DNA from 2 places in the Streptodolium elevatio genome. Region 2 is predicted to be linked to the other one. Evidence: riboswitches for the same ligand, from Rfam matches in the RefSeq annotation. Region 2 holds a riboswitch; the other holds the start of a gene.

Region 1 (5,599 bases), on a different contig from region 2:
GCATCCAGACGTGGCCGCGGGCAAGGCATTCCAACAGCCGCTCGTACGCCTCGTAGTCCTGCGGCGCGACCTGCCGCAGAGCGTGCTCGACCTCGTTGCCGGGGTTACCGGTAAACGTCACGATGCCCTCCCCTTGCGCTGCGTGACGACGTGCTCATGGTAGGCCGGAGACCCCGGCGCCCACCGCCCCGTACGACCGTGACGAGCGCGCGAGGGCGAATCCCGGACCAGGTCGTGTCTGCTAAAAGGGGCGTTCGTAGAAGGGGCGCACGGACTCCAGCATCCAGTCCCCCACCGGGTCCTGCGCCAGATCGATCAGCACGAGGTTGACCGGCCACGGCGTACCCGCCCGGCCGACCGCGCGTTCCAGCGCGCCGATCGCCATGCGGCGGTCCTCCTCTTGCCAACGGTCCAGTTCGACGCCGATGAACAGGGACGGCGCGTCGCTCTCGACGAATCCGAGGGCGCGCCGGGCGGTCAGCACGACGTGCGTCGCGGCGAACTCCTCGGCCGCGGCCGCGAGCAGGACGTACGGCTCCTCCTCCGGCGCCGGCTCGATCAGCGTGACGCGCGCACCCGTCGCGCCCGCGCCCGGCACGCGCGCGAGTTCCAGCACGCCGTCCGGCGGAATCGGGATGCCCACCTCGCCGCCGGGGTTCACGGCCATGCCCACATGCGGCGGCAGGCCGCGCGCGAACTCGCGTACCGGCGCGACGGTGAACGCCATCGGCCCCGCGACGCGGCGGAACTGCTCCTCCGAGCTGAACACCGGGACGAACGGCGCTCCGGCTATCTCCGTGGTGGGCAGCGTCAGTTCGGCGTCGTGCGGGCCGCCTCCGGCGGGCAGCGGCACCCACACCTCGGCCTCCGCCAGCGCGTCGATCAGCTCACCGGTGCGCGACGGGTCCTGCATCGCGGCCACGAGGCAGCGTTCGACGTGGTTCGCCGGGAAGGCCACGGCCACCTCCTGAGTGCGATCGGATCAATCGCCAGCCTAGGCCGTGCCAGGACACGAAAACGGCGGGACCCCGCACGATTGCGAAGCCCCGCCGAGTCGTCCGACGGCTCGGGCCGACTGTTCAGGCCGACTGTTCAGGCCCGATGCTCAGGCCGATCCCTCGGGCCGACGCGTTGCCGCCGGGGAACGCTACGAAAGCAGCGTTGCCTCAAGCGTGATCGGCGCACCGGCGAGCGCCTTGCTGACCGGGCAGTTCTCCTTGGCGTTCTGCGCCGCGGCCTGGAAGTCCTCCTCGGACAGGCCCGGTACGCGCGCCTGCACCTTGAGCACGATCCCGGTGATGCCCTCGCCCGGCTGGAACGTCACGTTCGCCTCGGTGTCGACCGACTCCGGCGGCGTGCCGGCGCCCGCGAGCCCGTGCGACAGAGCCATCGAGTAGCACGAGGAGTGCGCGGCGGCGATGAGTTCCTCGGGGCTGGTCTTGCCGTTGGCCGCCTCCGCGCGCGAGGGCCACGAGACGTCGTACGTCCCCACGCCGGACGAGTCGAGCGACACGGTTCCGGCGCCGCCGATCAGCGCGCCCTTCCAGTGGGTCGTGGCAGTGCGCGTGGTCGCCATGGGCGAACCTCCCTGTACGTACGGTGGTTGGACGCCGCCCACGCTAGCAATGCCGGGGTCGGCAGGCTCATTGGAGAATCCTCCGACACGCCCCGCACCACCCACGCCCGATACCGATAGCATGCGCGCACAACTTCACACCGGCCCTCGACCCCACGCGGGAGAGCCCTCTTTCACCTGCGCCCTTGCGGCGGCCGGTGGCGGGGCGCCGAAGGAGCAATTCCTCCCCCGGAAACTCTCAGGCCCAAGTACCGCGCGGGTGAGGCGACTCTGGAAAGCAGTCCCGTGCCGTACGGCGGGACTCACCCACGGTGCAAGCCGCCGTCCGCGCCCGCGATCACTTCCGCGGGAGGCGCGACCGCGCGTGAAGCTCTCAGGTCCATGACAGAGGGGGAGGCGACCCACCCGCTGGTGCGGCGTACAGCAGTGCGCACCGCACACCGCCGAGGGAGCCCCCTGTTGGACCGTTCACCCCACCCTGTGCGCTGCCGCGTACCCGCTGCCGTGCGCCCGCGCGTGCACACGACTTCGGACGAACCGGTACGAAATCATGGCGTTCGGGACCATCACACCCGCGAGGAGTCCAGCCGATGACGTCCAATCAGGCCGCCCACGAAGAACGCCCCGAAGGACGCGCCGAGGAGCGCGCGCAGGAACGCCGCACGCCGCTCGACGCCGTCCACGACGCACTCGGCGCGACGATGACCGACTTCGCCGGCTGGCGCATGCCGCTGCGCTACGGCAGCGAGAGCGCCGAACACCGCGCGGTACGCGAGGCCGCCGGGCTCTTCGATCTGACCCACATGGGCGAGATCGCCGTGACCGGCCCCGAGGCCGCCCGCGCGCTCGACCACGCCCTGGTCGGCTTCATCTCGAAGATCGGTGTCGACCGCGCCCGGTACACGATGATCTGCGACGCCGACGGCGGCATCCTCGACGACCTGATCGTCTACCGCACCGGTGAGACGGAGTACCTCGTCGTCGCCAACGCCTCGAACGCGCCCCTCGTGGCCGCCGAACTCACCGCCCGGGCCGCCGGGTTCGACGCGGTCGTCACGGACCGCTCGGCGGACTACGCGCTGCTGGCCGTCCAGGGGCCGCACGCCGTCGCGATCCTCGCGCCGCTCACCGACCTCGATCTCGCGCAGGTCAAGTACTACGCCGCGGACCGCGCGGTGGTCGCCGGCGTCGACGTCCTGCTCGCCCGCACCGGCTACACCGGCGAGGACGGCTTCGAGCTGTTCTGCGCGCCCGACGACGCCAAGCGCCTGTGGACGTCGCTGGCCGAGGTCGGCACCGAGCACGGCATGATCCCCGCCGGCCTGTCCTGCCGCGACACGCTGCGCCTGGAGGCCGGCATGCCGCTGTACGGGCACGAGCTCACGACGTCGGTGACGCCGTACGAGGCCAACCTCGGCCGCGTCGTACGCCTCGACAAGCCCGAGGACTTCGTCGGCCGCGACGCGCTCGCGGCCCGGGAGAAGGAAGGGCCGCGCGCGACGCTCGTCGGCCTGCGGTCGCCGGGGCGGCGCGTGCCGCGCGCCGGGTACGCCGTACTCGACCCGGCCACGAAGCAGCCGGTCGGCGAGGTCACCTCCGGTGCCCCGTCGCCCACCCTGGGTGCGCCGATCGCGATGGCGTACGTACCTCTCGAGCACGCCGAGCCGGGCACCCGGCTCGCGATCGACATCCGTGGGACCGCCGAACCCGTCGAGGTCGTGGCACTGCCCTTCTACAAGCGGCAGTAGCCTGCCCGCCGGCCTCGGACACGGCTTGCCCTTGCCCTCACCCGGATGATTCGGGTGATTCGGGCGATGACAAAACGCGCCAAACACCGGCAAGAACCCCCTGCGGATCAGCGACCCTCGCAATGAATGGAGAATGGACCCGTGAGCGCACCCCAGAACCTGCTCTACAGCAAGGACCACGAGTGGCTGACGACGGACGGGAACCCGGCCGTCATCGGCATCTCGAAGCACGCCGCCGACGCCCTCGGTGACGTGGTCTTCGTTCAGCTCCCCGAGGTCGGCGCGCGGGTGACCGCGGGCGAGCCCTGCGGCGAACTCGAGTCGACGAAGTCCGTGAGCGACATCTTCGCCCCCGCCGACGGCGAGGTCGTCGAGGTCAACGCCGCGGTCGTCGAGGACCCGAGCCTGGTCAATTCCGACCCGTACGGCGAGGGCTGGCTCGTCAAGGTGCAACTCGACACCCCGGCCGCCGAGGTCGGCGGCCTGATGTCCGAAGCCGAGTACAACGCCTTCACCGGCGCCTGAGCCCCGATCGAGGAGCTGACCCACCGTGACGATCCTGGACCGTCCGCTGGCCGAGGTGGACCCTGAGGTCGCCGCCGCCGTCGCCGACGAGCTGCACCGCCAGCAGTCGACCCTGGAGATGATCGCCTCCGAGAACTTCGCGCCGGTCGCGGTTCTGGAGGCCCAGGGCTCGGTGCTGACCAACAAGTACGCCGAGGGCTACCCGGGCCGCCGCTACTACGGCGGCTGCGAGTACGTCGACGTGGTCGAGAACCTGGCGATCGAGCGCATCAAGGCGCTGTTCGGCGCCGAGGCGGCGAACGTGCAGCCGCACTCGGGCGCGCAGGCGAACGCCGCCGTCTACTTCGGCCTGCTGCAGACCGGCGACACCGTGCTCGGCCTGGACCTCGCCAACGGCGGGCACCTGACGCACGGCATGAAGCTCAACTTCTCCGGCAAGCAGTACAACATCGTCTCCTACAAGGTGGACGCGGCCGGCCTGGTCGACATGACCGAGGTCGAACGCCTCGCCAAGGAGCACCGGCCGAAGATGATCGTCGCGGGCTGGTCGGCGTACCCGCGCCAGCTGGACTTCGCGGAGTTCCGCCGCATCGCGGACGAGGTCGGCGCGTACCTCTGGGTCGACATGGCGCACTTCGCGGGCCTGGTGGCCGCGGGCCTGCATCCCAGCCCGGTGCCGCACGCGCACATCGTCACCACGACGACCCACAAGACCCTCGGCGGCCCGCGCGGCGGCGCGATCCTCGCCACCGAGGAGCTGATCAAGAAGATCAACTCGGCGGTCTTCCCGGGCCTCCAGGGCGGCCCCCTCGAACACGTCATCGCCGCAAAGGCGGTGGCCTTCAAGGTCGCCGCGGGCGACGAGTTCAAGGACCGCCAGGCCCGCACCCTCGCCGGCGCGAAGCTCCTGGCGGAGCGTCTGCTCGCCCAGGACGCGGCCGACGCCGGCATCAAGGTCCTGTCCGGCGGCACGGACGTGCACCTGGTGCTCGTCGACCTGGTCGACAACCACCTCAACGGCCGCGAGGCCGAGGACCGCCTCCACGAGGTCGGCATCACCGTCAACCGCAACGCGGTCCCCAACGACCCGCTGCCCCCGATGAAGACCTCCGGCCTGCGCATCGGCACCCCCGCACTCGCCACGCGCGGCTTCACCGACGACGACTTCCGCGAGGTCGCCGACGTCATCGTCGAAGCCCTGAAGCCGGACTTCGACGATGCCAAGCGCGAAGCGCTCCGCGCCCGCACCGCCACCCTGGCCGCCAAGCACCCGCTGTACCCGAACCTGTGACCCCCGCGGATTCCTGATTCGCCCTTTGATGGGCCCGCTCCCCCAACGAGCGGGCCCATCAAGCATTTCGGGAGCAAGGCGACGGTGGCCAAGGGCTGGGAAGCGCCACGAGGCCACCTCCACCAGGGGTAGCGCTCTGCGGGTAATGGCGTGACCCGCCGACAGCGGGTTGACCAGCACCCAGAACCACACGGTCGAGATCACGCCGAGCGCGGTGGCGAACGCCAGGCACTCGCGCGGCGACACCAGTTGTGGTATGGGGGTTCCGCGCGCCCCTTTGCCGTCACCCCGAGCCGGTGCCGCGTCCTGGTCTCACCCCGTGCCCGTCCCTCTCCGGCCCCGCCCTGAGCCCGTGCCCCCTCCCGGCTCTCACCCCGTGGCCGTGCCCCACCCCTTCCGGACCCGAGACCAACAGCGGAACAACCCCTAGTCAAGGCTGAACACCCCCGAGACAACGGC
Region 2 (5,599 bases):
AGGTGACGGGCTCCATCTCGGCGGTCGCGTTGAGCTTCATCGTGCAGGAACCGAGCGGGATCATGCCGCGGTCGAGCGCGTAGTCCTTGTCGGCGAGGCGCCGCAGGTAGCGCAGCATGTCGGTCTCCGAGCGGTGCGCGTGGAAGACCGGGTGGGCCAGGAACTCGTCGGTGCGCAGCAGCGCCTGCGGCAGCGCGTCGGGGGTCTCGGCGTCCAGGGTCGAGACGAGGTCGCGCAGGTCCGCCGCGGTCCCGGCGGCGGCGTTGGGCGCGAACGCCCGCCACACCGCGGCCAGGTCGTCGCGCGTGGTGGTCTCGTCGCAGGTCACCGACACGTGGTCGGCGTCCACGCGGTGCAGGTTGACGCCCTCGGCGCGGGCGTTCTGCACGACCGCGTCGGCGCGGCCCGGCACACGGGCCAGGACGGTGTCGAAGAAGTCCGCGTGCACGACCTCGACGCCGTCGCGGCGCAGTCCGGCGGCCAGGACGGCGGCGTAGCGGTGGGTGCGCCGGGCGATGTCGGTGAGGCCGTCGGGGCCGTGGTAGACCGCGTACATGCCGGCCATCACGGCGAGCAGGACCTGCGCGGTGCAGATGTTGCTGGTCGCCTTTTCGCGCCGGATGTGCTGCTCGCGGGTCTGCAGCGCGAGGCGGTACGCCTGGTCGCCGTCGGCGTCGACGGACACGCCCACGAGCCGTCCCGGCAGCGAGCGCGCCAGCTTCTCGCGGACCGCGAGGTATCCGGCGTGCGGTCCGCCGAAGCCCATCGGCACGCCGAAGCGCTGCGTGGTGCCGACCGCGATGTCCGCGCCCATCGCGCCGGGCGAGGTGAGCAGGGTGAGGGCCAGCAGGTCGGCGGCGACCGCGGTGAGCGCGCCGCGCGCGTGCGCGTCGGCGACGAGCGCGGTCAGGTCGCGCACGAGGCCGTCGGCGCCCGGGTATTGCAGGAGGACACCGAAGAACTCGCCCTCGGGGAGTCCGCCCGAGGTGTCCGCGACGACGACCTCGATGCCCAGCGCCTCGGCGCGGGTGCGCACGACGGCGATGGTCTGCGGCAGGCACGCGGCGTCCACGACGAACACGTTGCTCTTGGCCCGCCCCGCGCGGCGTGCGAGCGTCATGGCCTCGGCGGCCGCGGTCCCCTCGTCCAGCAGCGAGGCACCCGCGACCTGGAGCCCGGTCAGATCGCACACCATGGTCTGGAAGTTGAGCAGCGCCTCCAGACGGCCCTGCGAGATCTCCGGCTGGTAGGGCGTGTAGGCGGTGTACCAGGCCGGGTTCTCCAGCACGTTGCGCAGGATCACCGGCGGCGTGTGGGTGCCGTGATAGCCCAGGCCGATCATCGGGCGCAGCACGGTGTTGCGGGCCGCGAGGGCGCGGAGCTGGTCGTGCACGGCCGCCTCGCTCACCGCCTCGGGCAGGTCGAGCCGGTCGAGGGTGCGGATCGCGCCCGGTACGGCGGCGTCGGTCAGCTCGTCGAGTGAGCCGAACCCGATGTGCGCCAGCATCTTGGCCTGCTGGTCGGCGTCGGGGCCGATGTGCCGGCCGGTGAACGGGCCGGCGGCCTCGAGCGCGGTGAGGCTGCCGGGGCCGGACGGGCGGGGCGACGACGAACGCGACGACGAGCTCACAGTGGAGGCCCTCCTGAAGATGCGGAGAAGGTCACGCGGGTACGCGCGGCCTAACGGCCTCCCCCTCTGTCATCGGTACCTGAGAGCTTCACCCGCGCCGCCGCATCATCTGCGGGCCGGGGCTTTCACCGTCGGTGAGTCCCGCCGTCGTGCACGGAACTGCTTTCCAGAGTGCCCATGGCCGCGCGGTACGGGTGCCTGAGAGATTCCGGGGAGGGGTTGCTCCTTCGGCGCCCGGATCGAGGTCCGGACTCTCCCGCGTGGCTTTCGGTGCAGCTTCAACGCTATCAGTGCGGGATCGCGTACGGGATCACGCGCGGCGGACAAGATCGCGCGATGCCGCGGGACCCGCGAGACGCGGTCTCGCGACCGCCGGACTCCGTCTCGCGCCTCACCGGTGAGAGCAGTGCAGGAGAAGCAGTCCAGAGGTAGTGGGCAGGCAGGGAGAGGAGGGCCCGATGAGCGACCGGGAGTACGGCGTCCCCGAGCACGCCGCGGGCACCGGCGGCGACCTCGCAGGCGGGGACCGGGACGTGCCGCTGCGCGTGGCGGTGATCGTGGGCAGCACCCGCGAGGGCCGCGTGGGCGACCGGGTGGCCGGGTGGATCGCGGATCTGGTGGGCCGGATCCCGGCCCTCGAGCCGGTGGTCGTGGACCTGGCGGACTTCGTGTTCCCGGCCCGGCTGCCGGAGCGGCCGAGCACCGACATGCTGGGCTTCGTGTCCGCGGTCGGCGACGCGGACGCGTTCGTCGTGGTGACGCCGGAGTACAACCGCAGCTACCCGGCGTCGCTCAAACAGGCGATCGACTACGTGTACGACGAGTGGCGCGCCAAGCCTGTCGGTTTTGTCTCCTACGGTTACAAGGCACGGGGCCTGCTGGCCGTGGAGCACCTGCGGCAGGTCTTCGCAGAACTCCACACCGTCACGATGCGCGACGTGGTCGCGCTCGACCTGGCGGCGGTCGCGGACCCGGTTGGCCCCGCCGACGGCGACGCCGAGGCCGCCGCGAAAGCACTCCTGGACCAGCTCGTCTGGTGGGGCACGGCACTGCGCGAGGCCCGCGCGGCCAGGCCCTACGTCGCATGACCGCCGGCGCCCCGCGCGGCTATCACCGAGGCAGGGCGCGAACCACCCCCGGACTTCCGCAGATTTGTCGGGCGCGGACCGATGAGTTCCCCGGCCGGCCCCGGTCCAAGACATCGAGGGAACGGCCCGTCGAGACCCGCAGAGACCCGCAGCGACCGCACCGCGGCCCGCACGAGACCCGAAGAGGACACACCATGACGACGCACTCCCCCGGCCTGGCGATCGAGACGCAGGGGCTGGTGAAAGTCTTCGGCACCAACCGCGCCGTCGACGGCATCGACCTGCGGGTCCCCGCCGGCACCGTGTACGGCGTCCTGGGCCCCAACGGCGCCGGCAAGACGACGGCCGTGAAGATGCTGGCCACGCTGCTGCGCCCGGACGACGGCGAGGCGTACGTCTTCGGCAAGTCCGTGATCCGCGAGGCCGACGCGGTCCGCAGCCGGGTGAGCCTCACGGGCCAGTACGCGTCGGTCGACGAGGACCTGACCGGCACCGAGAACCTGGTCCTGCTGGGCCGGCTGCTCGGTCATCACAAGAGCTACTCGCGTTCCCGGGCCGCCGAGCTGCTGGAGGTGTTCGGCCTGACCGCCGCGGCGGACCGCCAGGTCAAGACGTACTCGGGCGGCATGCGGCGGCGCATCGACATCGCCGCGAGCATCCTCAACACCCCCGATCTGCTGTTCCTGGACGAGCCGACCACCGGTCTCGACCCGCGCAGCCGCAACCAGGTCTGGGACATCGTGCGCGCGGTCGTCGCGCAGGGCACCACGGTCCTGCTCACCACCCAGTACCTGGAGGAGGCCGACCGGCTCGCCTCCCGGATCGCGGTCATCGACCACGGCAAGGTCATCGCGGAGGGCACCCCCGGCCAGCTCAAGTCGTCGGTCGGGGCGGGGTCGATCCATGTGCGCCTGCGCGACGCGGACCAGCGCGAGGAGGCAAAGCGCCTGCTGGTCGGCGCGCTCGGCTCGTCCGTGCAGCTGGGCTCCGATCCGGTGGCGCTGACCGCGGCGATCCCGGGGCACGGCACCGACCTGGGGGCGGCCGAGGACGCGGCCCGCGCGCTGGCCGAACTGGCCCGCGCCGGGATCATCGTCGACGACTTCTCGCTGGGCCAGCCCAGCCTGGACGAGGTCTTCCTGGCCCTGACCGAGTCCTCGGTGCAGACCGGCGGTACGCACCCGGACAGGGCCGACCACACGGCCGACCGTACCTCCGACCGCACGTCCGACCGCACCGGGAACGGCGGCGGGAGCAACGGCGGCAGCGTCAACGGCAGCAGCAACGGCAAGAGCGGCGACATCGTGAAGGAGTCGGCAGCATGAGTACCGTCGTCACCCCCACCAAGGACGTCGACGCCGACGTCCCCGCGCCGGTCGTCGCGGAGGACCTGGCCGCGGTGTTCGCCACCAAGGAGCGCCCGTCGCGGCCCGGCCCGCTGTCCGCGTCGGTGACGTTCGGCTGGCGGGCCATGCTCAAGATCAAGCACGTCCCCGAGCAGCTGTTCGACGTGACCGCGTTCCCGATCATGATGACGCTGATGTTCACGTACCTGTTCGGCGGCGCGCTCGCCGGATCGACCAGTGAATACCTGCAGTTCGTGCTGCCGGGCATCATGGTCCAGAGCATCGTGATGATCACGATGTACACCGGGGTGTCGCTCAACAACGACATCGAGCGCGGCGTGTTCGACCGGTTCCGCACGCTGCCGATCTGGCGGCCCGCGGCTCTGGTCGGCATGATCCTCGGCGACCTGCTGCGCTACGTGCTGGCCTCGACGGTCATCATGGCGGTCGGCCTGATCCTGGGCTTCCGCCCGGACGGCGGCGTGCTCGGCGTGCTCGCGGGCATCGCGCTGCTGGTGGTCTTCTCGTTCGCGTTCTCGTGGATCTGGACCATGTTCGGCCTGCTGTTGCGCAGCGAGAAGTCGGTCATGGGCGTCAGCATGATGGTGTTGTTCCCGCTGACCTTCCTCAGCAACGTGTTCGTCGACCCGAAGACGATGCCGGGCTGGCTCCAGGCGTTCGTGGACGTCAACCCCATTACGCACCTGGTGAGCGCGGTGCGCGACCTGATGGACGGCGACTACGCGACCACCGAGACGCTGTGGGTGCTGCTGTTCTCGGCGGCGTTCGTGGCGGTCTTCGGGACGCTGACGATGCGCCTGTACAACCGCAAGTAGCCGTACCCGCCCGCCCCCGCCGGTTCGTGACGAGCCGGCGGGGGCGGGCGCATGCGCGTACCGGGACGCGGGGTCGCCCGGTGCCTCACAGGCGCCAGGCGATCCCGCGTTCCGCGTGGTACGAGCACGCGGCCCCGGTCGTGACGTTCTCCCGCAGGTGCTCGGCCAGCGCCGGGTGCACGGACCCCATCCGCCGCAAGGTGTCCTTGATACGCGCGGTCACCGTCTTGCGCGCCCGCTCGGCCTCGTCGCCGAGTCTGCGCGCCCGCCCGCCGAGCCCGGCCGCGGCCCGCAACTCGTCCAGCAGCGCCGCCCGTTCCGCGTCGAACGCGGCCGCCTTGGCGTCGTCGCCGAGGCCTGCGGCCCGGTCGATCTCCTCGTCGAGCGCGGCCAGCCTGCGCCGGTATTGCGCCTTCGCCTCGTCGTCGAGGACCGCGTCGCCGCCCATCCCGCGCGCTGCCACCACGACGTCGCCGCCGGCCGGGTTGAGCAGTTGCACGGCGGAGACGTGCACTCCCGGACGCCCCAGCAGATGGTGCAGGTCCCGCAGCCCCTTCGCATCCGGCATGTGCGCGGTCACGCCGTCGAACACCAGCTCCCACACCGGACCGTCGAGCCGGAAGCGGTACGCCTCCGGCTCCGCCGCCGCGCCCGCGCCGCCCGTGTCGGCCGCCACGCGCACGCGCGCGGCCCAGTCGG

Evidence for each region. Region 2 has a riboswitch for glycine ahead of gcvP (aminomethyl-transferring glycine dehydrogenase). Riboswitches for the same ligand answer to the same signal wherever they lie in the genome.
Region 1: linked by a shared signal. The riboswitch ahead of gcvT (glycine cleavage system aminomethyltransferase GcvT) and the one ahead of gcvP (aminomethyl-transferring glycine dehydrogenase) in region 2 are both predicted to bind glycine.

Annotation. Positions count from the first base shown of each region.
Region 1 is NZ_JBSFVE010000029.1:23,294-28,892, reverse strand. Features, by position in the region: gene ACWD12_RS35765 (enhanced serine sensitivity protein SseB C-terminal domain-containing protein) at 1-121, opposite strand, end outside; gene ACWD12_RS35760 (enhanced serine sensitivity protein SseB) at 242-964, opposite strand; gene ACWD12_RS35755 (OsmC family protein) at 1,148-1,576, opposite strand; glycine riboswitch at 1,725-1,840, shown strand; gene gcvT (glycine cleavage system aminomethyltransferase GcvT) at 2,167-3,324, shown strand; gene gcvH (glycine cleavage system protein GcvH) at 3,466-3,849, shown strand; gene glyA (serine hydroxymethyltransferase) at 3,875-5,140, shown strand; partial or broken gene ACWD12_RS35735 (heme o synthase) at 5,297-5,389, opposite strand.
Region 2 is NZ_JBSFVE010000002.1:530,345-535,943, forward strand. Features, by position in the region: gene gcvP (aminomethyl-transferring glycine dehydrogenase) at 1-1,537, opposite strand, end outside; glycine riboswitch at 1,693-1,804, opposite strand; glycine riboswitch at 1,807-1,899, opposite strand; gene ACWD12_RS06570 (NADPH-dependent FMN reductase) at 2,089-2,718, shown strand; gene ACWD12_RS06575 (ATP-binding cassette domain-containing protein) at 2,913-4,043, shown strand; gene ACWD12_RS06580 (ABC transporter permease) at 4,040-4,900, shown strand; gene ACWD12_RS06585 (ATP-binding protein) at 4,986-5,599, opposite strand, start outside.